DNA from 3 places in the Pseudomonas sp. Ors-4-3C genome. Region 3 is predicted to be linked to each of the others. Evidence: predicted binding sites of a transcription regulator. Region 3 holds the regulator's gene; each other region holds the start of a gene.
What was found. Region 3 encodes sigma-54, which starts transcription at its own class of promoters, with help from an activator protein. Its sites were predicted from a motif close to ANTGGCATNNANNTTGCTNT; they were not measured.

Region 1: the regulator sigma-54 is predicted to act here: its motif matches at 2,374-2,393, upstream of ACVHNU_RS04290 (flagellar basal body rod protein FlgF).
Region 2: the regulator sigma-54 is predicted to act here: its motif matches at 2,950-2,969, upstream of ACVHNU_RS05515 (circularly permuted type 2 ATP-grasp protein).

The regions. Positions count from the first base shown of each region.
Region 1 covers NZ_CM146900.1:911,560-921,296, reverse strand. The annotation lists gene flgH (flagellar basal body L-ring protein FlgH) at 1-695, opposite strand, end outside; gene flgG (flagellar basal-body rod protein FlgG) at 748-1,533, opposite strand; gene ACVHNU_RS04290 (flagellar basal body rod protein FlgF) at 1,579-2,319, opposite strand; gene ACVHNU_RS04285 (sigma-54-dependent transcriptional regulator) at 2,671-4,233, opposite strand; gene phhA (phenylalanine 4-monooxygenase) at 4,629-5,420, shown strand; gene ACVHNU_RS04275 (4a-hydroxytetrahydrobiopterin dehydratase) at 5,539-5,895, shown strand; gene ACVHNU_RS04270 (amino acid aminotransferase) at 5,895-7,088, shown strand; gene ACVHNU_RS04265 (hypothetical protein) at 7,358-7,489, shown strand; gene ACVHNU_RS04260 (hypothetical protein) at 7,559-7,741, shown strand; gene ACVHNU_RS04255 (MFS transporter) at 7,858-9,045, shown strand; gene arfB (alternative ribosome rescue aminoacyl-tRNA hydrolase ArfB) at 9,042-9,455, opposite strand; gene ACVHNU_RS04245 (amino acid permease) at 9,639-9,737, opposite strand, start outside.
Region 2 covers NZ_CM146900.1:1,171,964-1,181,700, reverse strand. The annotation lists gene ACVHNU_RS05525 (transglutaminase family protein) at 1-548, opposite strand, end outside; gene ACVHNU_RS05520 (alpha-E domain-containing protein) at 545-1,495, opposite strand; gene ACVHNU_RS05515 (circularly permuted type 2 ATP-grasp protein) at 1,508-2,917, opposite strand; gene ACVHNU_RS05510 (ribonuclease E inhibitor RraB) at 3,393-3,740, opposite strand; gene ACVHNU_RS05505 (hypothetical protein) at 3,953-4,186, opposite strand; gene speE (polyamine aminopropyltransferase) at 4,443-5,318, opposite strand; gene ACVHNU_RS05495 (PLDc N-terminal domain-containing protein) at 5,574-5,765, opposite strand; gene ACVHNU_RS05490 (hypothetical protein) at 5,837-6,367, opposite strand; gene ACVHNU_RS05485 (ankyrin repeat domain-containing protein) at 6,564-7,082, opposite strand; gene ACVHNU_RS05480 (long-chain-acyl-CoA synthetase) at 7,180-9,018, opposite strand; gene ACVHNU_RS05475 (DUF3509 domain-containing protein) at 9,396-9,674, shown strand.
Region 3 covers NZ_CM146900.1:202,470-212,206, reverse strand. The annotation lists gene mlaE (lipid asymmetry maintenance ABC transporter permease subunit MlaE) at 1-534, opposite strand, end outside; gene ACVHNU_RS00910 (ATP-binding cassette domain-containing protein) at 534-1,343, opposite strand; gene ACVHNU_RS00905 (KpsF/GutQ family sugar-phosphate isomerase) at 1,619-2,593, shown strand; gene ACVHNU_RS00900 (KdsC family phosphatase) at 2,593-3,117, shown strand; gene lptC (LPS export ABC transporter periplasmic protein LptC) at 3,126-3,698, shown strand; gene lptA (lipopolysaccharide transport periplasmic protein LptA) at 3,685-4,233, shown strand; gene lptB (LPS export ABC transporter ATP-binding protein) at 4,233-4,958, shown strand; gene ACVHNU_RS00880 (RNA polymerase factor sigma-54) at 5,145-6,638, shown strand; gene hpf (ribosome hibernation-promoting factor, HPF/YfiA family) at 6,712-7,020, shown strand; gene ptsN (PTS IIA-like nitrogen regulatory protein PtsN) at 7,033-7,497, shown strand; gene rapZ (RNase adapter RapZ) at 7,500-8,357, shown strand; gene ACVHNU_RS00860 (HPr family phosphocarrier protein) at 8,373-8,648, shown strand; gene ACVHNU_RS00855 (ZIP family metal transporter) at 8,686-9,579, opposite strand; gene ACVHNU_RS00850 (superoxide dismutase) at 9,610-9,737, opposite strand, start outside.

The sequences.
Region 1 (9,737 bases), 710 kb from region 3:
TAGAAAGGGAACAGCGGGCTGAGGAAGAAACGGTCGAACCAGCCTGGCTGACTCGCATCGGCAAACGAACCGGTGCCCGAGTAGGTGATGCGCGCATCGGCGACCCGGGTCGACGACACGGTGTTGTCGGTGGCGATGTCATCGGCACGCACGAGACCGGCGATCCGCACCAGCTCGTCGCCGGTGTTGAGGGTCATCCACTTCTCGCCGCGCACGGCGATGATGCCGTTGGGCAGCACGTCGGCCACGGTCACGGTGATCGAACCGGTCAGGGTGTTGCCCTGCGCCGCCTTGCTGTCACCCTTGGTTGCACGGTCGCCGCTGTAGCCGACATCCAGACTCAGGTCATTGCCACCCAACGGGTTGTTGGTGGTGCCACTGCCGCCGAACAGCGAGGTCAGGCCGATGCCGGTCTTGCTGTTCTTGGCCACTTGGGAGTTGGCGCTTTTGCTGGCCTGGGTCTTCTCGTTCAGGGTGATGGTGATGATGTCACCGACCCGGAACGCCTTGCGGTCGCTGTACAGGTTCTGCTCGAAGCCAGCCTGATAGATCGAGCCATTGTTGGCTGCAGCCGGCAACGGCGTACGCGGCAATACCGGGGCATAGTAAGGGTCATTGGGCTTTGGCGGCGGAGCGACGCAGCCCGCGAGCGAGACGACCCCACCCAATGCCAGAACAGATACGAAGCGTTTCATGACCCTTACCTCACGGTGTTGCAGGCGGCCTCATGGCCGCCTCATAGACTGATTACAGATTCTGCGTTACGAACGAGAGCATCTGGTCGGCGGTGGAGATCACCTTGGAGTTCATCTCGTAAGCGCGCTGAGTGGTGATCATGTTGACCATCTCTTCAACGGTGCTGACGTTGGAACCTTCCAGGGTGTTCTGCAGCGTGGTACCGAAACCGTTCAGGCCCGGGGTGCCGATTTGCGGCGCGCCGGAAGCAGCGGTTTCGAGGAACAGGTTGTTGCCCACTGCTTGCAGACCGGCCGGGTTGATGAAGTCGGCGGTTTGCAGGTTGCCGATCACCTGAGCAGCCGGGTTGCCTGGCACTGTGATCGACACGGTGCCGTCGGTGCCGACGGTGAAGCTCTGCGCGTTATTCGGGATGACGATGGCCGGCTCCAGGGCGAAACCGCTGGCGTTGACGATCTGGCCGTTGGAGTCGAGGTGGAAAGTACCGTCACGGGTGTAGGACGTGGTGCCGTCCGGCTGCAGGATCTGGAAGAAACCGCGACCGTCGATGGCCATGTCCAGCGGCTGCTCGGTGGTTTGCAGGCTGCCGGCGGTGAAGTTTTTCTGCGTGCCGACGATGCGCACACCGGTACCCAGTTGCAGACCCGACGGCAGTTCGCTGTCCTGGGTCGACTGGGCGCCTGGCTGACGCTTGATCTGATACAGCAGGTCCTGGAATTCGGCACGGTCACGTTTGAAACCCGTGGTCGAGACGTTCGCCAGGTTGTTGGAAATGGTGGTCAGGTTGGTGTCCTGGGCGGACAGACCGGTTTTGGCAACCCATAGAGCCGGAAGCATTCGATTCTCCTCGTGCGCCTGTTTTACGGCGCGACGTTCTGATAATTAGCTGATCTGCAAGACCCGAGCCATGGCCTGGTCGTCGTCTTTGGCGGTGTTCATCATCTTGACGTGCAACTCGAACTGCTTGGCCAGGGCCAGCACCGAGGTCATTTCTTCCACGGCATTGACGTTGCTCGACTCAAGGAAACCCGACACCAGTTTGACGTTGGCATCGGCCGGCGCAGGCTGGCCGTCCTTGGTGTAGATCGAGCCATCGAGGCCCTTGTTGAGGTTCTTGATGTCCGGGTTGACCAGTTTGATCCGGTCGACTTCCGCCATGACGCGCGGGCCTTCGCCCATCGCACGAATACTGATGGTGCCGTCTTCACCGACTTCGACCTGCTGCTCCGGCGGCACGGCGATCGGCCCGCCGTTGCCCAATACCGGCATGCCGTTACCGGCGCGCAATACGCCGAGGGCGTCGATGTTCAGGCTGCCGGTGCGCACGTAGCTTTCGCCGCCGTTGGGGTTCTGCACGGCAATGAAACCGTTGCCGGTCACGGCGACGTCAAGGTCACGCCCGGTCTGCACCAGCGAACCGGCGGTGAAGTCGGTGGCGGGCCGTTCGCTCATGGCAAACGCACGCGCCGGAAAGCTGTCACCGAACACCGGCATCGAACGCGCCTGCTCCAGGTCGCGCTGAAAACCATTGGTGGAGATGTTCGCCAGGTTGTTGGCATGCGCCTTTTGCGCCAGTGCGTTCTGACTGGCGCCGGTCATTGCCACATAAAGGTACTTGTCCACACTCTTTCCTCTGCATGCCGGACGTTTGCCGCCCACCGCTGTACTGCTGAGCCATAAGCAATTTGCAGACCAACTTTTTTCTGGCGGCTTGCGGCCCGGTAAACAAAGGACTTGAGGGGGTTTGCGGGGAAATTGAAAATGTATCGAAGTCGAAAAACCGGCGGTGTTATGCCGCTGGGCGGCAATCCCGTTTTTTGCAGATGGAAATAAAACCTGTGGCGAGGGAGCTTGCTCCCGCTCGACTGCGAAGCAGTCGCAAACCCGGCGAATGCGGTATATCTGATTCACCTTATTGAATGGATTTGGGTTTGCTGCGCAACCCAGCGGGAGCAAGCTCCCTCGCCACAATGGTCAATCGGCTGGGTCTTTACCGACTTCGTACTCACGCAGCTTGTTGGCAATAGTCGTATGCGAAACCCCCAGCCGCTTGCCCAACTGCCGACTGCTCGGGTGTTCGGAATACAGGCGCTCGAGCACCGCTTTCTCGAAGCGTCCGACGATCTCGTCCAGCCCGCCCTCCAGCGAGAAATCGCCAAGCGGCTGACGCACGCCGTAATCCGGCAGGCGAATGTGTTCGACCTTGACCGTGCCGCCCTCGCACAGCGAAACCGCCTGAAACAGCACGTTTTCCAGCTGCCGCACGTTGCCCGGCCAGTGGTAATGACTGAGCCGATCCATCGCCGCCGGCGCCAGTTTCGGCAGCGAACAGCCGATCTGCCGACTGGCCTGATCGAGGAAGTGCTCGACCAACGGGGCCAGACCGTCGAGGCATTCGCGCAGTGGCGGGATGTGCAGCGAAAGCACGTTCAAGCGGTGATACAGATCCTGACGAAACTCGCCGCGCGCGCACAATTCGGACAGGTCGACCTGGGTCGCGCAGATCACTCGCACGTCCAGATACACTTCTTCGTCGCTGCCGACCCGGCGGAAGCAGCCGTCCTGCAGAAAGCGCAGCAGTTTCACCTGCAAGCGCGGGCTCATTTCCCCGACGCCATCGAGGAACAGCGTACCGCCCGCCGTCAGCTCCAACAGGCCGAGCTTGCCTTCGGCGCGCGCACCTTCGAACGCGCCGGGGCCATAGCCGAACAGCTCGGTCTCGGCCATCGACTCCGGCAGCCCGGCGCAATTGAGCGCCATCAGCGGCGACTGCCCGCGCGGGCTGGCGAGGTGACAGGCGCGGGCCAGCAACTCTTTACCGGTGCCGGTTTCGCCTTCTATCAATAGCGGCGCATCCAGCGGCGCCATGCGCCGCGCTTCACGCACGACAGCGGCCATCACTTTCGAGCTCTGGAAGATACTGTCGAAGCCGCGCAGTTCCTGCTTGCGCACGTTATAGATACGCTCACCAACGCGGTCGGCGCGGTGCAAGGTCAGCACCGCACCGGCCATGGCTTCACTGTCGTCGTGCTCCGATTGCAGCGGCGCGATGTCGGCGAGAAAGATGTCGCCCTTGACCTTGACACGCATGCCGTTGATTCGCGACTTGTTGGCACGCACCAGTTCCGGCAAATCGAAATCCTCGGCATAGCGCGACAGCGGAATCCCCGGCACCTCGTCCACCCGCACCCCGAGCAACTGCGCCGCCGCGCGGTTGGCGGCGACGATCGAGCCACCCATGTCGATCGATAGCACCGGGAATTCCAGCGCGCCGAGCAACGCGTTCAACTCCATGTGCCGACGCTCGCTGGGCATCAGCCCGACGCGCTTGACCCCAAACACCCCGGCAATCGCCTCGAACTTCGGCCGCAGCGCCTGGAACTGGATGTTGATCAGGTTCGGACAATGCAGATAGATCGCGTTGCCGTGCTCGCCGCCGACCTCGCCGCGTGCAACGTTGATCCCGTACTCCACCAGCAGGTTGAGGATGTCGCGCAGGATGCCGATGCGGTTCTGGCAGTGGACTTTGATACGCATAAAAAGAGGCCCGACAAGGATGAGGGGTTGAACACAATCCCTGTGGGAGCGGGCTTGCTCGCGAAGACGGTGTGTCAGTCGCCATTCATTCAGCTGACACACCGCTTTCGCGAGCAAGCCCGCTCCCACAAGAGATTTGCGCTGCGGTTTGGCCTGACTTTTCTGTCGAGGCGCGCAGATAGTTGTCAAGATTATGTGACAGCCACGACCCTTTTCAAACCTGCAAATCACCGCAAATGCGAGATACCGGCCAAAGCGTAACGATTTTTTTACGAAATACGGCGAATTTTCCTACACAGAGACCGCTCAACCTGCTGCATCCAACCCCGCACTCGGGTAATCCTGAGCCCATCGCTGGACATAACAAGAACGAATTCCCCTAGCAGGAGAGCAGTATGAAGCAGACGCAGTACGTGGCCCGCGAGCCCGATGCGCAAGGTTTTATCGACTACCCCGCCGAAGAACACGCGGTGTGGAACACGCTGATCACTCGCCAGCTGAAAGTGATCGAGGGTCGGGCGTGCCAGGAGTACCTGGACGGTATCGAAAAACTCGGTCTGCCCCACGACCGCATTCCGCAGCTCGGCGAAATCAACAAGGTACTCGGTGAAACCACCGGTTGGCAGGTTGCCCGCGTTCCGGCACTGATTCCCTTTCAAACCTTCTTCGAATTGCTCGCCAGCAAACAGTTTCCGGTGGCCACGTTCATTCGCACCCGCGAAGAACTGGACTACCTGCAAGAGCCGGACATTTTTCACGAGATTTTCGGTCACTGCCCGCTACTGACCAACCCATGGTTCGCCGAATTCACCCACACCTACGGCAAGCTCGGCCTGCAGGCCACCAAGGAAGAGCGCGTATATCTGGCGCGTCTGTATTGGATGACCATCGAGTTCGGCCTGGTCGATACCCCGCAAGGCAAACGCATCTACGGTGGCGGCATCCTGTCCTCGCCAAAAGAAACCGTTTACTCGCTGTCGGACGAACCCGAACATCAAGCCTTCGATCCGCTGGAAGCGATGCGCACGCCGTATCGCATCGACATTCTGCAGCCGCTGTACTTTGTCTTGCCGAACCTCAAGCGCCTGTTCGACGTCGCCCATGAAGACATCATGGCCATGGTCAAGCAAGGCATGCAGCTGGGGTTGCATGCTCCGAAGTTTCCGCCAAAACCGAAAGCCGCGTGATCCGCGTCTTTTGCTGACAATTGAGTCTGTCAGTCGCCGCCACTTTGGTTTAGCGTGACGGTATTGACGGGCCGATAGCTTCTATAAAAAAAACACACTCGATTTCAGGAATCACACCATGTCCACTTTGAACCAAGCCCACTGCGAAGCGTGCCGTGCCGATGCGCCACAAGTCAGCGACGAAGAACTGCCGATCCTGATCAAGCAGATCCCGGACTGGAACATCGAAGTTCGCGACAGCATCATGCAGCTGGAGAAGGTCTTCCTGTTCAAGAACTTCAAGCATGCGCTGGCGTTCACCAACGCTGTCGGCGAGATCTCCGAGGCCGAAGGTCACCACCCGGGCTTGCTGACCGAGTGGGGCAAAGTCACCGTGACCTGGTGGAGCCACTCGATCAAGGGTCTGCACCGCAACGACTTCATCATGGCCGCACGCACTGACGAAGTGGCCAAGACCGCAGAAGGACGCAAGTAATGCACTTCGACGCCATCGGCCGGGTACCCGGCGACCCGATCCTCGGTTTGATGGAGGCCTATGCGCAGGACACTAACCCGCGCAAGTTCGACTTGGGCGTTGGCGTCTACAAGGATGCCCAGGGCCTGACGCCGATCCCCGAAGCGGTGAAAATCGCCGAGGCGCGACTGGTCGAAAGCCAGGACACCAAGACCTACATCGGTGGTCACGGCAATCCGCTGTTCGGCAAGGTCATCAATGAGCTGGTGCTCGGCGCCGACTCGAAGCTGATCGCCGAACAGCGCGCCGGCGCCACCCAGACCCCGGGCGGTACCGGCGCGCTGCGTCTGGCAGCCGACTTCATCGCCCAGTGCCTGCCGGGCAAGGGCGTATGGCTGAGCAACCCGACCTGGCCGATCCACGAAACGATTTTCGCGGCGGCCGGGGTCAAGGTCAGTCACTACCCTTATGTGGGCAGCGACAACCGCCTCGACGTCGATGCGATGCTCGCTGTGCTTAACGAAGTGCCGCACGGCGACGTGGTGCTGCTGCATGCGTGCTGCCACAACCCGACCGGTTTCGACCTGAATCATGACGACTGGCACCGCGTGCTCGACGTGGTGCGCCGCCGTGACCTGCTGCCGCTGATCGACTTTGCCTACCAGGGCTTTGGCGATGGACTGGAGCAGGACGCGTGGTCGACCCGGCTGTTCGCCGCCGAGGTTCCCGAGCTGCTGATCACCAGTTCCTGCTCGAAGAACTTCGGCCTGTACCGCGACCGCACTGGTGCATTGATTGTCTGTGCAAAAACCGCTGACAAGCTGATCGACATCCGCAGCCAACTGGCCAACATCGCCCGCAACCTGTGGTCGACGCCACCGGATCACGGTGCGGCAGTAGTCGCGACCATCCTCGCCGACCCGGAGCTGAAAAGCCGCTGGGCCGATGAAGTGGAAGCCATGCGCTTGCGCATCGCCCAATTGCGCAGCGGCCTGGTCGAAGCACTGGAACCGCACGGCCTGCGAGAGCGCTTTGCGCACATTGGCGTCCAGCGCGGAATGTTCTCCTACACCGGCCTGTCGCCGGAGCAGGTGAAACAACTGCGTGAGCATCACAGCGTGTACATGGTCAGCTCGGGCCGGGCCAACGTCGCCGGGATCGATGCCACGCGCCTGGCGCTGCTGGCACAAGCCATCGCTGACGTCAGCAAGTAACACCGCCATCCCCCTGTAGGAGTGAGCCTGCTCGCGATAGCGGCGTACCAGCCAGCATATGAGTTGACTGACACACCGCCATCGCGAGCAGGCTCACTCCTACAGTTGTTTTTGCGGCGACCTTTGTTATTGCGCCTCCCCCTGCGGCCATCTGTCGCATTATTTTGAATTAAAAGTCTGATTGTCATTTTTCCTGCTGTATCCTGCGCAGGCTTTCAAGAAGCGCGGATCTACCAGATCTATCAACAGACTTAGCGAGGAGCGCAACCATGCACGAGATTCCTAATCTCCCCTTCCCAAGCCTGCACGTACCTGAGCAGACGACCACGCAACAAGCCGGTGCCCAACAGCCCGAGCCGAAAGAAGCCGTTGAGAGCCGCCCGGCCGACAGCGAAGAGTAAAACCCGCCGTACAGACCGTGTGGAAAGCGCTAAGATGCGCTTTCCACACTGCCTGAAACCGAGCCCGCCATGACCGACGAATTTTCTGAAAGCCAAGCTGCCGTCCTGATCGGCGCCACCGAGAAAATGATCGAGATCTGGAACCGTCTCTCCCCGGAAAAACAGGCCGCCCTGCTCGCCCGTTTCGGCAGCGAAGAAAACGCCCTCGCTGCACTGGTCACTACACAACTGGTCGCCCCGGCCAAACCCTGAAGCCACCCGCCCGGCAAATAGTTTTACTTTTCCCCGCCCCTGACTCGTTCGCGCCGGTATCATAAGCAGCCTATCTAATCCTGCTTTGCCGTGGATCGTTACTCATGTCGTCCTCTATGTCAGAACCCCAGCGTCCCCTGGCGGTCACGCTGCAAGTCGTTTCCATCGTCCTCTTCACCTTCATCGGCTACCTGAACATCGGCATTCCGCTCGCGGTGTTGCCGGGCTATGTCCACAGCGACCTGGGCTTCGGCGCGGTGATCGCGGGGCTGGTGATCAGCGTGCAATACCTCGCCACCCTGCTCAGCCGTCCGTACGCCGGCAAGATCATCGACAACCAGGGCAGCAAACGTGCGGTGATGTATGGCCTCGCCGGCTGCGGCTTGAGTGGGGTGTTCATGCTGATTTCGGCGTGGACACCCAACCTGCCGATGCTCAGTCTGATCAGCCTGTTGATCGGCCGACTGGTGTTGGGCAGCGCGGAAAGTCTGGTCGGCTCCGGTTCGATCGGCTGGGGCATCGGTCGCGTCGGTGCGGCGAACACCGCCAAAGTGATCTCGTGGAATGGCATCGCCAGTTACGGCGCGCTGGCGGTGGGTGCGCCGTTCGGCGTGTGGCTGGTCGGCCAGTTGGGGTTGTGGAGCATGGGTGTCAGCATCATCCTGCTGGCGGCGCTGGGCCTGCTGTTGGCGTGGCCGAAAACCGCTGCGCCGATTGTCGCCGGTGAGCGTCTGCCGTTCATGCATGTGCTCGGTCGCGTGTTCCCGCACGGCTGCGGTCTGGCGCTGGGCTCGATCGGGTTCGGCACCATCGCCACCTTCATCACCCTGTATTACGCCACCCGGCACTGGGACAACGCGGTGTTGTGCCTGAGCCTGTTCGGCGCCAGCTTCATCGGCGCGCGGCTGCTGTTCGGCAACCTGATCAACCGTCTCGGCGGCTTCCGCGTAGCGATTGCCTGCCTGTCGGTGGAAACCCTCGGCCTGTTGCTGCTGTGGCTGGCACCGGATGCACATTGGGCGCTGGCCGGGGCGGCGTTGAGCGGCTTCGGTTTCTCGCTGGTGTTCCCGGCGCTGGGCGTGGAAGCGGTGAATCTGGTGCCAGCCTCCAGCCGTGGTGCGGCGGTCGGCGCCTATTCACTGTTCATCGACTTGTCACTGGGGATCACCGGGCCACTGGCCGGGGCGATTGCCGCGGGCTTCGGTTTTGCCTCGATCTTTCTGTTTGCCGCCATTGCCGCGCTGAGCGGTCTGGCGCTGAGCGTGTACCTGTACAAGCACACGGCGAAGTACCGCGAAGACTAGAAATCCACCTTGCCACGCCCGGCCTTGATGCTGCCACGCTTGGTCTTGGATTCGAGCCGGCGCTTCTTCGAGCCAAGGGTCGGCTTGGTCGGGCGGCGCTTCTTTTCGACCTTGGTGGCGCTGAGGATCAGTTCGGTCAGACGCTCCAGCGCATCGGCACGGTTGGCTTCCTGCGTGCGGTATTGCTGAGCCTTGATGATCAGCACGCCATCACTGGTGATGCGACTGTCACGCAGCGCCAGCAGCCGCTCCTTGTAGAACTCGGGCAAGGACGAGGCCGGAATGTCGAAACGCAGGTGCACGGCACTGGAGACCTTGTTGACGTTCTGCCCACCGGCGCCTTGCGCGCGGATGGCCGTCAGTTCGATCTCGGCATCCGGCAGATGCACGTTGTTGGAAATCACCAGCATGGAAAAGCGTCCGTATTCAGAAGCAGCAGGATACGCCATCAACCCTGTAGGAGTTGCCGAAGGCTGCGATCTTTTGATCTTGATCTTTAAAACAGATCAAAAGATCGCAGCCTTCGGCAGCTCCTACAGGGGCAACAAAAAACCCGGCACATTGGCCGGGTTTGTCGTTTTTTGCGTCAGCGCTTACTTCGAAGCGCTGGCCGCGTGCAGCGCCTGCTGCGCGCCGCGCTTGTTCTTGATCACGTAGCAGACCCACATGAACACGACCCACACCGGAATCGC
Region 2 (9,737 bases), 970 kb from region 3:
GACACATACCGCGACGGAATCCCCAGGCTGCGCGCGCACGCCAGAAATGCATGGGTGTGATCCTGGCAAACCCCGGCGCGCCCGGCGAAGGCTTCGGCGGCGCTGGTGTCGACTTCGGTCGAACCCGGCGTGTAGGTCATGTGCTGATTCAAGCCGTGCATCAGGTCGATCAGCGCCGTGCGATCACGCCGCTGCTTGCAGGATCTTGCCGCGAACGCCCGTAGCGCCTCGTCCGCCTCGGTCAAACGGGTGAAGCGCAAGAACGGCAGCGCCGACTGGCTCTCATGCTCGGCTTCGCGCAATTCGTCGATATCGACCTGCCCCCGGGCGCCGATGATGATCGCTTCGTGCGGCTCGTCCATGGTCAGCACATGCAGAATATTGCCGAACGGATCGAGCTGGGCACGCACCGGACGCGGCAGGTCGAGCTGCCAGCTCAACACGTGCTGACGCTCGCTGTCGTGCGGGGTCAGGCGCAGATACTGGATGCTCGCCCGCACCTGATCTTCATAGTGATAGGTGGTCTCGTGGCTAATGGAAAGTCTCATGCAGCCTCCAGGTATGAACTGTGAATCGCGTTGCCCAGCTGGCGCACCAGCGGGATGAATTCGGTGAGCCAGGCGTGCAGGCCTTCGGCGAGGATTTCGTTGATGCCGGTGTAACGCAGCCGCGCGTCCATCTCAGCGGCGAGGCGTTGTGCCGGACGGCCGTTGGCGCCCGGCAACTGGGCGAGGATCTGGTCGATTTCCTCGGTGCAGGCACGCAACGAACGCGGTACATCGGCGCGCAACAGCAACAGCTCCGCGACATGCCGGGCGCCGGGTGCGTCGCGGTAGATCTCGGTGTAGGCCTCGAACGACGACAACGCCCGCAGCAGCGCACTCCATTGATAGTAGGCGTGGGCGGTGCCGTCACTGACGGCCTCGGCCTGATCGCCAGCCATTTCATAGCGCGCATCGAGCAGGCGCAGCGTGTTATCCGCACGCTCGATAAACGTCCCCAGACGAATGAAGCGGAATGCATCGTTGCGCATGATCGTGCCGTAGGACGCACCACGGAACAGGTGCGAGCGCTCCTTGATCCACTCGCAGAAGCGGCTCATGCCGTAACGGCTGAGGCCCTGTTCGGCAATGCCGCGAATCTCCAGCCAGGTGGCGTTGATGTTTTCCCACATGTCCGCGGTGATCCGCCCGCGCACCGCATGCGCACTGGCCCGTGCCGCACCGAGGCAGCTGTAGATGCTGGCCGGGTTGGCCGCATCAAGGGCGAAAAAGTGCAGCAGGCGTTCGGCGTGCAGTTCGCCGTGACGCTCCAGGTAATCGTCGAGGGTGCCGGTGATCAACAGCGGCATGGCCAGTTCGTGCAGACCGTCGCCGCGACCGTCCTGCGGCATCAGCGACAGCGAATAGCTGACATCGAGCATGCGCGCGAGATTTTCCGCCCGCTCCAGGTAACGCGACATCCAGTACAGATCCGAGGCAGTTCTACTTAACATGGCAAGCTTCCTTCAATCCTCGACCACCCAGGTGTCCTTGGTTCCGCCACCCTGGGAGGAGTTCACTACCAGGGAGCCTTCGCGCAGGGCGACACGGGTCAAACCACCGGGCACAACCCGGGTTTCGCGGCCCGACAGCACAAATGGACGCAGGTCGATATGGCGCGGCGCAATGCCGTTTTCGACAAAGGTCGGACAGGTCGACAGCGACAGCGTTGGTTGCGCGATATACGCGTGAGGCTTGGCTTTGATCCGCTCGCGGAACGCATCGATTTCCGCCGTCGTCGACGCCGGCCCCACCAGCATCCCGTAACCGCCGGAGCCCTGAGTCTCCTTGACGACCAGATCCGGAAGATTGGCCAGTACGTGGGAAAGTTCAGAGGGGTTGCGGCACTGCCAGGTCGGCACGTTCTTCAGAATCGGTTCTTCATCGAGGTAGAAACGGATCATCTCGGTGACAAACGGGTACACCGATTTGTCATCCGCAACCCCGGTACCGATGGCATTGGCCAGCACCACGTTGCCCGAGCGATAGGACGACAACAGTCCCGGTACACCGAGCATCGAATCGGGATTGAACGCCAATGGATCGAGGAACGCGTCATCGAGACGGCGATAAATCACGTCCACCGCTTTCGGCCCGTCGGTGGTGCGCATGAAGACCTTGTCGTCGCGCACGAACAGATCGGCGCCCTCCACCAGTTCAACGCCCATTTCCCGTGCCAGAAAGGCATGTTCGAAGAACGCACTGTTGAAGCGCCCCGGCGTCAGCACCACCACACTCGGGTCATCGATCGGGCTGGAACTCTTCAGCGTGTCGAGCAACAGGTTCGGGTAGTGGTCGATGGGCGCAATGCGCTGGGCGGCGAACAGCTCGGGGAACAGGCGCATCATCATCTTGCGGTCTTCGAGCATGTAGCTGACGCCGCTCGGGGTGCGCAGGTTGTCTTCGAGCACGTAATAAGTGCCGTCGCCATCGCGCACCAGATCGACGCCGGAGATGTGCGAATAGATGTCGCGGTGCAGATCCAGGCCCTGCATCGCCAACTGATACTGCTCGTTGGCCAGCACCTGTTCGGCGGGGATGATCCCGGCCTTGATGATGCGCTGCTCGTGATAGAGGTCGGCGAGAAACATGTTCAACGCTTTGACCCGCTGGATGCAGCCACGCTCGACGATCCGCCACTCGCTGGCGGGAATGCTGCGCGGAATGGTGTCGAAAGGAATCAGGCGCTCGGTGCCCTGCTCGTCCCCATAGAGCGTGAAGGTGATTCCGGCCCGGTGGAACAGCAGATCGGCCTCACGTCGCCGTTGTGCCAGCAACTCGTCAGGCGTGTCGGCCAGCCAGCGGGCGAACTCGCGGTAATGCGGGCGGACCTGGCCGCCGACATCGTACATTTCATCAAAATAGGTGCGGATCATGCCGTACTCCTTGTCACCCGGACCTACAGGCCTTCGCAAGGCCCGTGCCATCGGCATAAACGCTTTGATTTCAATCGCTTGGATAATCACGCCGCAAGCACCGCACCATTCCTGTGCGACAAATGCCCCAAGCTGATTGCCCCCGCCTCATTGCGACGCAGTGCTGTCGCCTATCACCAGCATAGTCAGAGTTGATTTCACTGCCTGGGTCGGCCTACGGATAATCGCCGCATCCGCTGAAAACTTCCTTGTTGAAGGCTTCAGCCCAACTGATCCGGACTGGCAGCGCAGTCCCCGCAGGCCGTAACCCTGACCGGTTTCCTCTCCTTATCGGTCTTCCCTTTTAGCCACCCTCTCCGGTGGCTTTTTTTTGCACGGGATTCTTGTTTCAGGGTTTTGCCAGAGCATTCTCAGGGCTGGAAACGACAACGGCCGACCCGAAGGTCAGCCGTTGCTCGACAATAGTTGCGCTGAATCAGTTAAGACGATAGCGATTGCGCACCTCCTGCTTCACGCCCCAGCCCTCGATGATGCCGCCCAGCGGCTCGACCACGGCAGAAAATCCCTGCTCGAAATCGCCAATGTCGTCATACGTTGCGTACATCACTTTGCTCAGTTCCAGCGACCAGGCGCCATCGTCGCGCGCACTGACCTGGGCATTGATGGATTCACCACGGAATTTACCTGCCGCCCTGCGCGCCCGCTCCTCGTCCGGGAAAATGGCGTAGAACTCGATGGGATGGAACCGGGAAAAGTCGAAACCGCCTTCTTTCATGCGGCGCAGTACGTTGCTGCTGATGTCTTCTTGATAGGCTGTGCTCATGAAACGTCCCCCTCGCATAGATGGATAGACTTTCCGTATTCCCGCCCCGGGCCTTACAGGCCGAAGTGCATCGGCAACAGGGTTGCCGGCGGGAAACAAGCATGTAGCTGACAAGACCAGACCTTAGCGATTGTTTCGCTGATCTCGCTTGCAGAGTAGCCCCAAGACAGAGGCGCTGCCAAGGCCTGGTACTTCAAGTGACAGGAAGAATTTCAGATTGGAGTGATGCTGCGGATTTCGATGCTGTTCTGGGCTTTCAGATTTTTCGCACCTGCATCCGGGGTTCGCCCTTCCAGATCATTCATATCCAGTTCGGCGGCCACCGGCAGGAGCCGTTCCTTGATCAGGCGTGCAGCCTCGTCGTCGCTGGGGCATTCCGCGCGCTCGAACACCTCATCGACAATTTCACCATGATCGTCCACGAAAGTGACTTTCCACTTTTGCATCGGTGCCTCCTCGATCAAACCCGCAAATGGGCTTACTTCTATCTCGACTTTTGGCGAGATTGATCGTTCAAAAGGATTGCAGCAGACGAACATGAAAAAAACATCATTTTCATGGCTGGAAAAATTGTGTGGCGAGGGAGCCTGCTCCCGCTGGGCTGCGAAGCGGCCCCAAAATATTTTGCGATCGCAGACTTTGTGAGTGCTGCGCACTCAAGCGGGAGCAAGCTCCCTCGCCACAAGGAATCCATCGGCCTGGTCAGTCGTTGCTTGGCTTGTTGATCGCCTTCAGCACGTACTGCGGCAACGCGAACGCGCCGATGTGGATTTCCGGGTTGTAGTAGCGGGTGACGATGCCGCTGCCGATGAAGCGCTGTTGCAGGGTTTCACGGCTCAGCTTGCGGTAGGCCGGATTGGTCGAGCCCCAGGCGAAAGTCATCGAACCGCCGATGTAGGTCGGCACGGCCGCCTGATAGAAGTGCCAGTCCGGGAACAGGCTGCGCAGGCGGCCGGCAGTGGTTTTGACTTCATCGATCTGCATGAACGGCGTGCCGTTCTGAGTCACGAGGATCCCGCCTTCGTTCAGGCAGCGGTGGCAGGCCTGGTAGAAGTTTTCCGAGAACAGCACTTCGCCCGGGCCGATCGGGTCGGTGGAATCGGAAATGATCACGTCGAATTTTTCCGTGGTGGTTGCGACGAAACGCATGCCGTCGTCGATCACCAGGTTCAGCCGTGGGTCGTCGTAGGCGCCCTTGGAGTGGTTCGGCAGGAATTCCTTGCACATGTCGACCACGGTGCCGTCGATCTCGACCATGGTGATGTGCTCGACGCTCGCGTGTTTGGTCACTTCGCGCAGCATGCCACCGTCGCCACCGCCGATGATCAGCACGCGCTTGGCGGTGCCATGGGCGAGGATCGGCACGTGGGTGAGCATTTCGTGGTAGATGAATTCATCGGCTTCGGTGGTCTGGATCACGCCGTCCAGCGCCATTACCCGGCCCATGCGCGGGTTCTGGAAGATCACCAGGTGCTGGTGTTCGGTGCGCACTTCGTGCAGCAGTTTTTCCATGCGAAAACGCTGGCCGTAGCCTTCGTAGAGGGTTTCCAGGTACTCGCTGGTCTTGGTGACGGTCATGGTCAAGTGCTCCGATGAATGCGCGGGCGTCAATCGTGGGGGACGATTGCCCGGGAAAGGCGCGCATTCTACGTTGCCGAAGATGACAGGTCGAACCTTCCTCCGACAGGGCACACTCTGAAGCTAACGCAAGACCAATGTGGGAGCGGGCTTGCTCGCGAAAGCGGAGTGTCATTCAACCTGTGTTTCGACTGAACAATCGCCTTCGCGAGCAAGCCCGCTCCCACAGGGGATCAGCGTGTTTTCGGGAAAGCGTCAGATCCGCACATTGCCCCGCGGCCCGGCAATTGCCCAGATGATCAGGCCCAGCACCGGCAGGAGGATGATCAGCAGGACCCAGAGGATTTTCATCCCGGTCTCGGCCCCGCTTTTCAGCACGTTGATGATGGCCCAGATGTCGAGGGCAAGGATGATCAGGCCAATCAGACCGTTGAACGTGGAACCCATGGTGTCGCTCCAGAATAGTGGCATGCACTTTTAGGATAGACGGTCGCGCGCAGGGTTCCCTTTTATTGCGTTCAAACGTGAACGGCGACCTTCAACGCTTCCAGCGACGGCGCGGCAACGATACCGACTTCAGCGCACAGTTCGAGCACTCGCGGCACGTCGTTGCCATAGACCAGTACCACTTGCAGCTCGTCATCGAGCAACTGGCTGAAGTTCATCAACGTGTAACCGCCGTTTTCCTTGTTCAGGCTGCTCATCTGCACCTGAATGCGGTTAAGCGCGGTCAGCGCTTCGGTCTTTGCCAGTTGTTTGGGCTTGAGGTTGAAATCCACGCCCGGGCCGAACGAGGCAACGATCTGCGCGAACAGGTCAACGTAGGTGTCGGCCTGGAACAACACGGTTTCCGGCAGACTGCCGACCACGACCCACTCGCCCAGCGGGATCGGGAAGGTGTCGTCGTAGTTGATGTCCGGGTTGGTCGCCAGAAAGGCTTCGGCATCGGCGTAGGCCTGCGCGGCTTCGTCAGCCACATTCAGGATCTCGTCCTCGCCCATGCAGCCGGAGCTGATTTTGCTGATGAGTTCGACGAGTGCGGCTTTCATGAGAGCGGATCCTGTGGAAGGTTGAATTCGAGGGCGCGGAGGATAGCGCATTCCGTGGCGCATCCGACACCTGTGGCGAGGGCGCTTGCTCCCGCTGGGGTGCGAAGCAGCCCGAAAAACAGTGGGCTCAGCATTTTTGCCAGCGCTGCGCACTGGAGCGGGAGCAAGCTCCCTCGCCACAGAGTCTCGACAGTCCTCAGGCCAGCAGTTTTTCCAGCTGCGCCGTGGTATCGACCGCGCCCATGGTGCGGGCCGCATCCAGCGCGGTGATGCCGTTGGCATCCTTGGCCTTCGGATCCGCTCCCTTGCTGATCAGGTAATCAACGATTTCAACGCGGTTGAACATCGCCGCCATCATCAACGCGGTGCGGCCATCGAAGGACGAACCTTCGATCTCGGCGCCCGCTTCCACCAGCGCCTTGACCACGGCCAGATCGCCCTTGAACGCCGCGCCGGCAATCGGGCTCTGGCCGTTGCCGTTACGCAGCTCCGGGTCGGCCTTGTGTTTGAGCAGCACCTGCACCGCGTCGACGTGGCCGTAGTAGCTGGCGAGCATCAACAGCGTGTCGCCCTTGCTGTTTTTCAGGTTCACCGGCAAACCGGCGCTGATCAGCCGATCGAGCATCAGCGCATCACCGTCGCGTGCCTTGTTGAAAACCTGCTCGGTGAATTCGGCAGCTTCTTCAGGGGTCATCTGGCGGCTTTGGTCAGACATGGGGTAACTCCACTTTCGGTTATTCGCAAAGCTGACAGTTTCCCGAGCGCGACGATAGCTGTCACCCCCTTTTTCTCAAGGCGTGCCATAGCCAATCTCAATAGCGGTACTTGCCCTGATGAATATCGGTCAACACCTGATCTGTCACCTGCACGTAAGTCTGAGTGCCGGGCAGCCAGGCGTAGATCGGATCATCGCCCGTCTGGCCGGGGTCGAAGCCTTCGTTTTTCAGTCGGGTCTTTTGGTATTTGAAAGTCCCGGTGGTTTCCATTTTCACCTTCACCCGCAGAAACAGCGGCACCGCATAGGCCGGCATGCGCTGACGGGCGAACGCCAGCAATTCGGCGAAATCCAGGGTCGCGAGGGATTCGGCGGGCGTGATTGCGGCCATCCCGGCGCGACCGTTGGTGTTGCGCACTTCCACGCCGTAGGCCACCGCTTCGGAAATGTGCGGGTGTTGCAGTAGCAGGTTTTCCACCTCGGTGGTCGAAACGTTTTCACCCTTCCAGCGATAGGTATCGCCGAGCCGATCGACGAATTGCGCATGGCCAAAACCGATATTGCGCAGCAGGTCGCCGGTATTGAAGTAGCGGTCGCCCTTGCTGAACACGTCGTGCAGCACCACCTTGGCGGTTTTCTGCGGATCGGTGTAGCCATCCAGCGGAGCTTTTTCGTCGATCCGCGCGAGCAGCAAGCCCTGCTCGCCTTTGCCGACCTTGCGCATGAAACCGTCGGCGCTGCGCAGCGGCTGCCCGCCGTCGTGGTCGTACGCCACCAGCTCCCAGGCCATCAGCGAGAAACCGATGGTGTTGTCGAAGTTGAGGATATTGCTGAAGCCGATATTGCCGTCGCTCGCCGCGTACAGCTCACAGATGTGCTCGACGGCAAACCGGGTCTTGAACTCGGCCCAGGCGCCGGGGCGCAAACCGTTGCCGATCATCTTGCGCACCCGGTGACGGCTGTCCTCGGCGCTGGCCGGTTGATCGACCAGATAGCGGCACAATTCGCCGACATACCCGAGGGTGGTCGCGTTATAGCGACGCACGTCAGGCCAGAACTGGCTGGCGCTGAACTTGCGGCGGATCGCGAACCCCGAAGCACCGTTGATCGCCGAGCCCCAGCACACACAGAGCCCGGTGGCGTGGTACAGCGGCAACGTGCAATAGACGACATCGTCGGGCGTCATGTTCAGGGCAATCATGCCGAAGCTGGCCGAGCTGCGCATCCAGCGACCGTGCTTGAACACGCCGGCCTTGGGCAGGCCGGTAGTGCCGGAGGTGTAGATGTAAAAGCACGGGTCGTTGAAGAACACTTCGCCGCTGCTGGCCGGGTTGTCAGCGGGCGCTTCGGCGCTGGCGCTGATCAGGTTGATGTAGCCCTCGGGGGCAATACCGGGATGGCTGTAAGTGTCACGGTCGGCGATAAACCAGGTGCGTTGCGCCGGGATCGACACTTGCTCGCGGATCGCGGCAAACGCCGGCTGCAGCTCCTCACCAAGGACAACCGCCACTGGCGCGACCAGATTTATGCTGTGGATCAGCGTATCGCGGGTCTGCGAAGTATTGAGCAGTGCACTGACCGCACCGACCTTGGCCAGCGCCAGAATGGTCACCAGCAGTTCCGGACGGTTCTCGATGAACACCGCCACCACATCACCCTTGCCGATCCCCTGCGCGCTCAGATAGTGGGCAATCCTGTTGGCCCACTGGTTGACCTGCGCATAGGTCAGCAAGACGCTGTCCTGCAAGATCGCCAGGCCTTCGGGGTTACGCAGCGTTGCCTGCTCGAAGGTCCAGCCGAGGCCACACGTTTGGGTCGGATCCGTGACGTTGGCGACTTTCATGCCTTTGACCACCCTTGGGATGGCTTTGGCGATCGTCGGCAGTTTGCGGAGCATCATGCCCCAGGTAATCGTGTCGCTCGGCGCGTGACTCATGGCAGCTCCCCGGTCGGCCTGGTTGGCCGTTTTTTATTGTTCGGGCTGTGGGCATGACCTGCGTTGTGGGCAAGGTCGAGTCCGAAAATACGTCAGCGCTTCTCGGCCTGTACACGCGGTTTTTGCAATGTTTTGTATCCGCCCTGTCACATCTGGCGGCGGTGATTGCGCCTTTGCCGTTTGGTTCCGTTTAATCCGTGACGATCCCGCAAAATGCAGGATGCACGATGGCCATTCATGCAGATTGCACGACCATTGCAGATTTCACGATTTTTAACCTATTGATTTATAAGGATTTTATTTTTTCAGCGTGCTGGCACAATCACTGCAATCTCCTTTGCATGCTTGCCATTCAAGTGCATACGGAGCTGAAAGACATGAGCCTGATCCAAGAAAAATTTACCTCGCTGTTCTCCAACTTCAACGTCACCACTGCGCCACGTCCCGATGGCGGGATTTTGCTGACCTTGCGCAGCAGTGAAGGCAAAGTGTTCAAGCGCGCCCTGACGTATCAGCAAATGCACAACGCCGACCAACTGTCGTGGGCGATCAGCGCGATCCGTCGTGACCTGGCGGAAGAAGCCAGCGAACTGCCGCAGATTGCGATGCTGCAAAGCCAGCAGCGCTTTGCTCTGCCGACGTATCACTCGCTGTAATTGATTCGAAGCTTTAAACAGCTTTTTTGGATAAAAACAGGCCGGGCAGTTTTCACTGCCCGG
Region 3 (9,737 bases):
AGCCACCCACGAACCGCCCCAGATCCCCACCACGCTGAAAATCATCGCCAGCACCGGCAGGGAAATGAAACCGGCCCACAGACGCGGGGCAATAATGTATTTGAGCGGATCGACACCGATCATTTCCAGGCTGGAAAGCTGCTCGGTGGACTTCATGTTGCCAATTTCCGCGGTCAGCGCCGAACCGGCACGCCCGGCAAACAGCAAGGCCGTCACCACCGGACCCAGTTCACGCAGCAACGTCAGGGCCACCATCTGCCCCACCGCCTGCTCCGAACCGTAGCTCGACAGAATACTGAAGCCCTGCAGCGCCAGCACCATGCCGATGAAAATCCCGGACACGACGATGATCACCAGCGACATCACGCCAACCGAATGCAGCTGCTTGACCAACAGGCCAAAACCGCCGCTGATGCCGCCACGACCCAGCAGGGCGTGGAACAGGAACAGGGTCGCACGACCAAACACCGCAACGGCGTCGATCGCCGCCTCGCCGAAACGGCGTACGCGTTCTATTAATGAAATTCTGCGCATCAGCGCTTCCCCAGAAGATCTGCGCGGTAATCCGTCGCTGGAAAATGATACGGCACCGGGCCATCGGGGTTGCCGGTCATGAACTGGCGAATACGCGGCTCATCCGAATTCATCAACTCGTCCGGCGTGCCCTGCCCCAGCACCTGACCATCACCCACTACATAGATGTAGTCAGCGATGCTCGCGGTTTCGGCCAGATCGTGGGAGACCACGATACTGGTGATCCCCAGCGCATCGTTGAGCAGACGGATCAGGCGTACCAGCACGCCCATGGCGATCGGGTCCTGACCGACGAAAGGCTCGTCGTACATGAGAATCTGCGGATCGAGCGCAATTGCCCGGGCGAGCGCCACGCGACGCTTCATACCGCCGGACAGTTCGTCGGGCATCAGCTCGATGGCGCCGCGCAGACCGACCGCCTGCAATTTGAGCAGAACGATGTCGCGGATCATTTCATCCGGCAATTGGGTATGAACGCGCAGGGGGAAAGCGACGTTCTCGAAGACATCGAGATCGGTAAACAGCGCGCCGCTCTGAAACAGCACGCCCATGTGCTTGCGCGCATCGAACAGATCACTGCGCGACAGCGTCGGCAGGTTCTGGCCGTTGACCCAGACTTCGCCGCTGGAAGGACGCAACTGTGCACCCATCAAGCGCAACAAAGTGGTCTTGCCGCACCCGGAAGGTCCCATGATGCCGGTAACCTTGCCACGCGGGATGCGAATATCGACGTTATTGAAAATGCTGCGCGCACCGCGCTTGAAGGAGACTCCCTTCAGCTCGACCGCGTAGGCGTTATCGGCACTCATCTAAACTCCTTGCGATGCAGCCTCTCACTCGGACGCCTGGCTTTCCGCAGAAAGCACATACCTCCCGGGCAGGCCGAACTGGCGGCGAACTATATCACTGCAAAGGCCAAGCGCCCAAGGCCCATGCCCCCCTGTGTTCAGCGATATGACAGGCGCGGCCGCGCTTTTTCAGGGTTTTGGTTACGAGGAATGACAAAGCACAACGAACTTGCGTGAGGCTTTTCAACATAACCGCTATAATCGCCGCCTTTTCATCGGGCTATACGATTTCTGACATGAGCCAATCCAGCGACCTGATTCAATCGGCACAACGCACCATCCGCCTCGAAGTGGAAGCCGTACAAGGCTTGTTGCCCCATATCGACGCCGATTTCGTACGCGCTTGCGAGATGATTCTGGCCAGCAAAGGCCGTGTGGTCGTGGTCGGCATGGGCAAATCCGGGCACGTCGGCAACAAGATTGCCGCGACCCTGGCCAGCACCGGCACCCCGGCATTTTTCGTCCACCCCGCCGAAGCCAGTCATGGCGACATGGGCATGATCACCCGTGACGACGTGATTCTCGCCCTCTCCAACTCCGGCTCGACCAACGAAATCGTCACCTTGCTGCCCCTGATCAAGCGCCTGGGTATCCAGTTGATCAGCCTGACCGGCAATCCGCAGTCGCCGTTGGCCAAGGCCGCCGAAGTCAATCTCAATGTTCACGTCGAGCACGAAGCCTGCCCGCTGAACCTGGCGCCGACTTCCTCGACCACCGCAGCGCTGGTCATGGGCGATGCCCTGGCCGTGGCGCTGCTGGAAGCGCGTGGTTTCACCGCCGAAGATTTTGCTTTTTCCCACCCGGGCGGTGCCCTGGGTCGACGCCTGCTGCTGAAAGTGGAAAACGTCATGCACGCCGGGCAAGAGCTGCCGCAAGTGCAACGCGGCACCCTGCTCAAGGACGCGCTCATGGAAATGACCCGCAAGGGTCTGGGCATGACCGTCATCCTTGAAGCCGATGGCAAGCTGGCCGGGATCTTCACCGACGGCGACCTGCGCCGCACCCTGGATCGCAGCATCGACATCCGCAGCGCCACCATCGACCAGGTCATGACCGCACACGGCAAGACCGCACGGCCCGAGATGCTCGCCGCCGAAGCGCTGAAAATCATGGAAGACCACCGAATCAACGCACTGGTGGTCGTGGACGAAGAAGATCGCCCGATTGGCGCCTTCAACCTCTCCGATCTGCTGCGTGCAGGAGTGATGTAATGACAAGCGATCTGCTGCAACGCGGCAAAGCGATCAAACTGGCAGTGTTCGACGTCGACGGCGTCCTCACCGACGGGCGCCTGTACTTCCTTGAAGACGGCAGCGAATTCAAGACGTTCAACACCCTCGACGGCCAAGGCATCAAGATGCTGATGAATGCCGGTGTCGAGACGGCCATCATCAGTGGCCGCAAGACGCCGGTGGTTGAGCGCCGGGCGAAGAACCTCGGCATCCCGCATCTGTTTCAGGGCCGCGAAGACAAATTGGTGGTTCTGGACGGTCTTCTGCAGCAACTGGGCCTAAGCTATGAACAGGTCGCCTACCTCGGTGACGACTTGCCTGACCTGCCGGTGATCCGCCGCGTAGGCCTGGGCATGGCCGTCGCCAATGCTGCCGATTTCGTGCGCGAACACGCCCATGGCGTCACTCGGGCCCGTGGTGGCGAAGGTGCCGCCCGCGAATTCTGCGAATTGATCCTGCGCGCCCAGGGCCGCCTCGATGCGGCCAACGCCGCGTACCTGTGAGCCAAATCATGTTTAGCAAAAAATTTCGCAACTTCCTGCTGTTCGGCTGTATCGCTGCCATGTTTGCAGCGGTCGGCTACTGGAATATCAGTCCGGAACGCTTCCTCGACAAGCCTGCAGCCAAGGCCGAAGACACAGCCATCGACTGGTACGCCACCAATACACACACCTTTCAGTACCTCCCGGACGGCAAGCTGCAATACGAGATGACGTCGGACAAGGCCGAGCACCTGAAAGCGACGGATGTGACGCTTGTCACCAAACCCGACCTGAACATGTTCCGCGGCACCGAGTTTCCGTGGCACGTGACCAGCGAGCGCGGTGAAGTGAATTCAGGCGGCACCGAGGTCGAACTGATCGATTCCGTACGCGTCAAGCGTACTGACGAAAAGAACCGCGACACCTTGATCACCAGCACACGCATGACAGTGTTCCCGCAGCAGCAATATGCGCAGACCGCGCAACCCGTTAGAATCGACGGCGCTGGGGGTGTATCGACTGGCGTGGGAATGAAGGCGTATTTGAAGGAAAGCAGGATACACCTGCTATCTAACGTAAGAGGACAGTATGAGGCTCGTTAAAACCCTCCCTATTTTGCTCAGTCTGGGCGCAGCACTGGGAAGCGTGAGCGCCTGGGCTCTGCCGAACGATCAAGAGCAGCCCATTCGCATTCAGGCCGACGATGCCCAGATGGACGACAAGAATGGCGTTGCCACCTATAAAGGTGACGTGATCATTACCCAAGGCTCGATGAAGGTGACCGGTAATACCGTGACCCTGACTCGCACCCCGACCGGCGAAATCGACGTAGTGACCTCGGTGGGCAACCTCGCCTACTTCGAGCAACTGCAGACTGCCGGCGACAAAAAACCTGTGCAGGGCTGGGGCGTGACCATCCAGTATCACGCGCAGCAGAATCGCGTCGTGCTGATCGACAAGGCCAAGGTTGTCGACAAGGACAACAACACCACTCAGGGCGAAAAAATCGTCTATGACACGGTGAAAAAACTGGCCAGCGCCGGCCGCGCTACCGGCAGTAAAGTCACCGAGGCGCGTCCGCGCATCGACATGGTGATCCAGCCGAAGCCGAAAAACGACGAGAAAAAGGCCCAGTAATGGCAACTCTGAAAGCTCAACACCTGGCCAAGGCCTATAAAAGCCGCCAGGTTGTGCGCGACGTCAGCCTGTCGATCGACAGTGGCCAGATCGTTGGCCTGCTCGGCCCGAACGGCGCCGGCAAGACGACCTGCTTCTATATGATCGTCGGCCTGGTGCAGGCCGATCAGGGCCGCGTGTTGATCGATGATCTGGACGTCAGCCATCAGCCGATGCACGGCCGCGCCAAGGCCGGTATCGGCTATCTGCCGCAAGAAGCGTCGATCTTCCGCAAACTGTCGGTGGCCGATAACATCATGGCCATCCTCGAAACCCGCGCGGAACTCGACAAGGCCGGTCGTCGCAAGGAACTGGAAAGCCTGCTGCAGGAATTCCACATCAGCCACATCCGCGACAACCTCGGCATGAGCCTGTCCGGTGGTGAACGCCGCCGGGTGGAAATCGCTCGCGCACTGGCGACCGCACCGAAATTCATCCTGCTCGACGAACCGTTCGCCGGTGTCGACCCGATCTCGGTTGGCGACATCAAGCAGATCATCCACCACCTCAAGGCCAAGGGCATCGGTGTTCTGATCACCGACCACAACGTGCGTGAGACCCTGGATATCTGCGAAACCGCCTACATCGTCAACGACGGTCAACTGATCGCCGAAGGCGATGCTGCGACCATCCTTGCCAACGATCTGGTGAAGGAAGTGTATCTGGGCCACGAGTTCCGCCTGTAAGCACCAAGGCACTTGGCCAGCCTCCGGGTGCTGTATCGATGAAGCAGGCTTTTATACGCTTTTATTGTTACAGCGCTCTAGGCAAACACGACAGTTTCAGGCATATAATTTGCTTAAGTTTGGCGCTTCGGCGCCCTGTAGTGGATGGCGCATGCGCGCCGGCGAATAAGGTGTTAAGCCCCTGCCATGAAACCATCGCTAGTCTTGAGAATGGGCCAGCAGCTGACGATGACACCGCAGCTGCAACAGGCCATCCGCCTGCTCCAATTGTCGACCCTGGACCTGCAACAAGAAATCCAGGAGGCCCTGGAATCCAATCCGATGCTCGAACGCCAGGAAGAAGGCGACGACTTCGACAACTCCGATCCTTTGGCCGACAACGCCGAACAAAAGCCCAACACCGACATTCAGGAACCGTCATACCAGGAAACCGCCCCGACGGTGGACAACCTGGAGGAAGGTGAATGGAACGAGCGCATTCCCAACGAGCTGCCGGTCGACACTGCCTGGGAAGATGTCTACCAGACCAGCGCCAGCAGCCTGCCCAGCGGCGATGACGACGAGTGGGACTTCACCACCCGCACCTCTGCCGGGGAAAGCCTGCAGAGCCATTTGCTCTGGCAATTGAACCTGGCGCCGATGTCCGACACCGACCGCCTGATCGCCGTGACCCTGATCGATTGCATCAACAATCAGGGCTACCTCGATGAAACCCTCGAAGAAATTCTCGACGCCTTTGATCCGGAACTCGACATCGAGCTGGACGAGATCGAAGCCGTCCTGCACCGCATCCAGCAGTTCGAACCCGCCGGCATCGGCGCCCGCAACCTCGGCGAATGCCTGTTGCTGCAACTGCGCCAGCTCCCGGCCAAGACTCCGTGGCTGAACGAAGCCAAGCGTCTGGTCAGCGATTACATCGATCTGCTCGGCAGTCGCGACTACAGCCAGCTGATGCGGCGTATGAAGCTCAAGGAAGATGAGCTGCGTCAGGTCATCGAACTGGTGCAGAGCCTGAATCCGCGCCCGGGCTCGCAGATCGAATCGACTGAAGCCGAGTACGTGGTGCCGGACGTCATTGTGCGCAAGGACAACGAACGCTGGCTGGTCGAGCTGAATCAGGAGTCGGTGCCCCGTCTGCGGGTCAACGCACAGTACGCCGGTTTTGTCCGTCGCGCCGACACCAGCGCCGACAACACTTTCATGCGCAATCAGTTGCAGGAAGCGCGCTGGTTCATCAAGAGCCTGCAAAGCCGCAACGAAACCCTGATGAAAGTGGCGACCCAGATCGTCGAGCATCAGCGCGGTTTCCTGGAGTACGGCGACGAAGCCATGAAACCGTTGGTCCTGCACGACATCGCCGAGGCGGTCGGCATGCACGAATCGACGATTTCCCGCGTCACTACCCAGAAATTCATGCATACCCCACGGGGCATTTATGAACTGAAATACTTTTTCTCCAGCCACGTCAGCACCTCCGAAGGCGGCGAATGCTCGTCCACGGCGATTCGCGCGATCATCAAGAAACTGGTTGCGGCGGAAAATCAGAAAAAGCCGTTGAGTGACAGCAAGATCGCTGGTTTACTGGAGGCACAAGGCATTCAGGTGGCTCGCCGCACCGTCGCCAAGTACCGCGAATCCCTCGGGATCGCGCCTTCGAGCGAACGCAAGCGGTTGATGTAAGCCACGTTACAGCGTTCCAGTGGCAGGCTCTTCGGCCTGCCGCTTTATGCACTGGCAACGAAGGAGAAGCTGTATGCAAGTCAACATCAGTGGACACCAACTGGAAGTGACCCAACCTCTGCGTTCCTATATCGAGGAAAAACTCCAACGACTGGAGCGCCATTTCGACAAGATCACCAACGTGCAGGTCACGATGTGCGTCGAAAAGCTGAAGCAGAAAATCGAAGCCACCTTGCATATTCCCGGCAGCGAAGTGGTCGCCAACGCAGAAGATACCGACATGTACGCTGCGATCGACGCACTGACCGACAAGCTGGATCGCCAACTCAAAAAGCATAAGGAAAAGACCCAGAGCCTCCTCCAGGGCGCGACAGGTCGTTAACACCCCCAACCCATGATCCGACTTGAAAGTATCCTGACCCCCGGCCGTTCCCTGGTGAACGTGCCGGGCGGCAGTAAAAAGAAAGCCCTCGAACAGATTGCCAACCTGATCGCCCGCGAAGTGCCGGGTCTGGAGATGCAAGATGTCTTCGAGGCGCTGATCGCCCGTGAGAAACTCGGCTCCACCGGTTTCGGCAACGGCATCGCCATTCCCCACTGTCGCCTCAAAGGCTGTGAAGCGCCTGTCAGCGCTTTGATGCACCTTGATGCGCCTATCGATTTCGATGCCATCGACGGTGCGCCGGTTGACCTGCTGTTTGTCCTGCTGGTCCCGGAAGCTGCCACCGATGCCCACCTGGAATTACTGCGCCAGATCGCCAGCATGCTCGATCGCAAGGAAGTGCGCGAAAAACTGCGCAGCGCACCGAGTAACGAAGCCTTGTATCAGGTCGTCCTGAGCGAGCAAAACGGGCATTAATCATGCGCTTGATCATCGTCAGCGGCCGCTCCGGCTCGGGTAAAAGCACTGCCCTGGATGTCCTTGAGGACAACGGCTACTACTGCATCGACAACCTGCCGGCCGGTCTGCTGCCGGAACTGGCCGAACGCGCGCTGATCCACACCGAACTGGCCCAGCCGCTGGTGGCTGTGTCGATTGATGCGCGCAACCTACCGAGCCACCTGTCGCGTTTCCCCGAGTTGCTGGAAGAAGTCCGCTCCCGGCACATCCAGTGTGATGTGCTGTATCTGGATGCCGACGAAGAAACCCTGCTCAAGCGCTTTTCGGAAACCCGCCGTCGTCACCCGCTGAGCACGGCCAACCGTTCGCTGGCCGAAGCGATCAACGACGAGACCGCCCTGCTCGGGCCGATTGCCGACCTGGCCGACCTCAAGGTCAACACCACCAATCTGAACCTGTACCAGTTGCGCGACACCATCAAGCTACGCCTGCTGAACCAGCCGGAGCCGGGTACGGCCTTCCTGGTCGAGTCGTTCGGTTTCAAGCGCGGCATGCCGGTGGATGCGGATCTGGTGTTCGACGTGCGCTGCCTGCCCAATCCGTACTGGAAGCCTGAATTGCGCGCACAATCCGGTCTCGATGCACCGGTCGCCGAATATCTGGCCGCGCAGCCGGAGGTTGAGGAGATGTTTCAAGACATCTACGGCTACCTGAATAAATGGCTGCCGCGCTTTGCCGCGAGCAATCGCGCCTATGTCACCATTGCCATTGGCTGCACCGGCGGGCATCACCGCTCCGTTTACCTGACCGAACGTCTGGGTCAGGCCCTGCAGAAAACCCTGAAGAACGTCCAGGTTCGCCACCGCGACCTCACTTAAAGGATTCACACCGCGATGCCTGCTCTGGAAATCGAAATCATCAATAAGCTGGGCCTGCATGCCCGAGCGTCGGCCAAATTCGTCGGGGTAGCGGGCCAGTTCCCGGATTGCACGATCAGAGTGGGGCGTACACCCGAAACCACGGTCGATGGCAAAAGCATCATGGCGATGATGATGCTGGCCGCCGGCAAAGGCACCAAGATCTATCTGAGTACCGAAGGCCATCAGGAGCAGGAAGCGCTGGATGCGCTGGTGGCGTTGATCAACAACTACTTCGATGAAGGTGGTTGATCCTGCATGGAGGGGGAGCTTGCTCCCTCTCTGCCAATCAGCCCAGCGCCGTATCCATCACCATCATCAGACAGAACCCGATCAGCAAGCCAAGACTGGCAAGCTTGTCATGACCATTGCGTCGCGACTCGGGGATCACTTCATGCGTCACCACCAGCAACATCGCCCCTGCCGCCAGCGCCAGCCCCAACGGCAACAACAGCTCCGCCAGACTGACCAGCCACGCACAGAGCAGCGCAAACACTGGCTCGACCAGCCCTGAAGCCGCCCCGATCAAGAACGCCCTGGCCCGCGACATCCCCGCCCCGGCCAGCACCAGCGCAATCACCAATCCCTCTGGCACATCCTGCAAGGCAATGCCCATCGCCAGACTGTCGGCATCCGGCATGCCACCACCTGCAGAGACCCCCACCGCCATGCCTTCCGGGATGTTGTGGGCAATGATGGCGAAGACGAACAGCCAGATCCGCGGCGCAATCACCGGGCGCTCAGGGGTACCGACGAGCATTTCCGGTGAGGCGCCGGACAGTTTCAGGTCCACCAGATACAAGCCGAATGCACCGAGCATGATGCCGAAGCAGATCAGCCCGCTGGCTGCCCACGGTGTCAGGCCCAGAGTTTCGGCGGCACCAATGCCCGGCACGATCAGCGAAAACGCAGTCGCTGCCAGCATCACGCCGGCGCCGAAACCCAGCAGCGTATCGCTGAGCATCTGCGGCATGCGCCGGATCACCAACACCGGCACCGCGCCGAGCGCCGTGCCGAGGGCGCAGATCGCCCCACCCTGCAAGGCCCGCGACAGCTTCGGCTGCAGATCCAGCCATTCCAGGCCGTGCGCCGCAAGCAGTGTCATGCCCGCCAGCAGCAACAGCGACCCGACCGCGTAACGAAACATGCGCCCACCGCCAATCGACAGTGTTTCAGTGCCCATAGTCAGCCCTGGATTGTTTTTATAGATGGCTTAAACCAGTGCGGCCTGATAACGCGCGGCGACTTCAGGCCAATTGATCACGTTGTAGAACGCGTTGATGTATTCCGGACGGCGGTTCTGATAACGCAGGTAGTAAGCGTGTTCCCAGACGTCCAGAC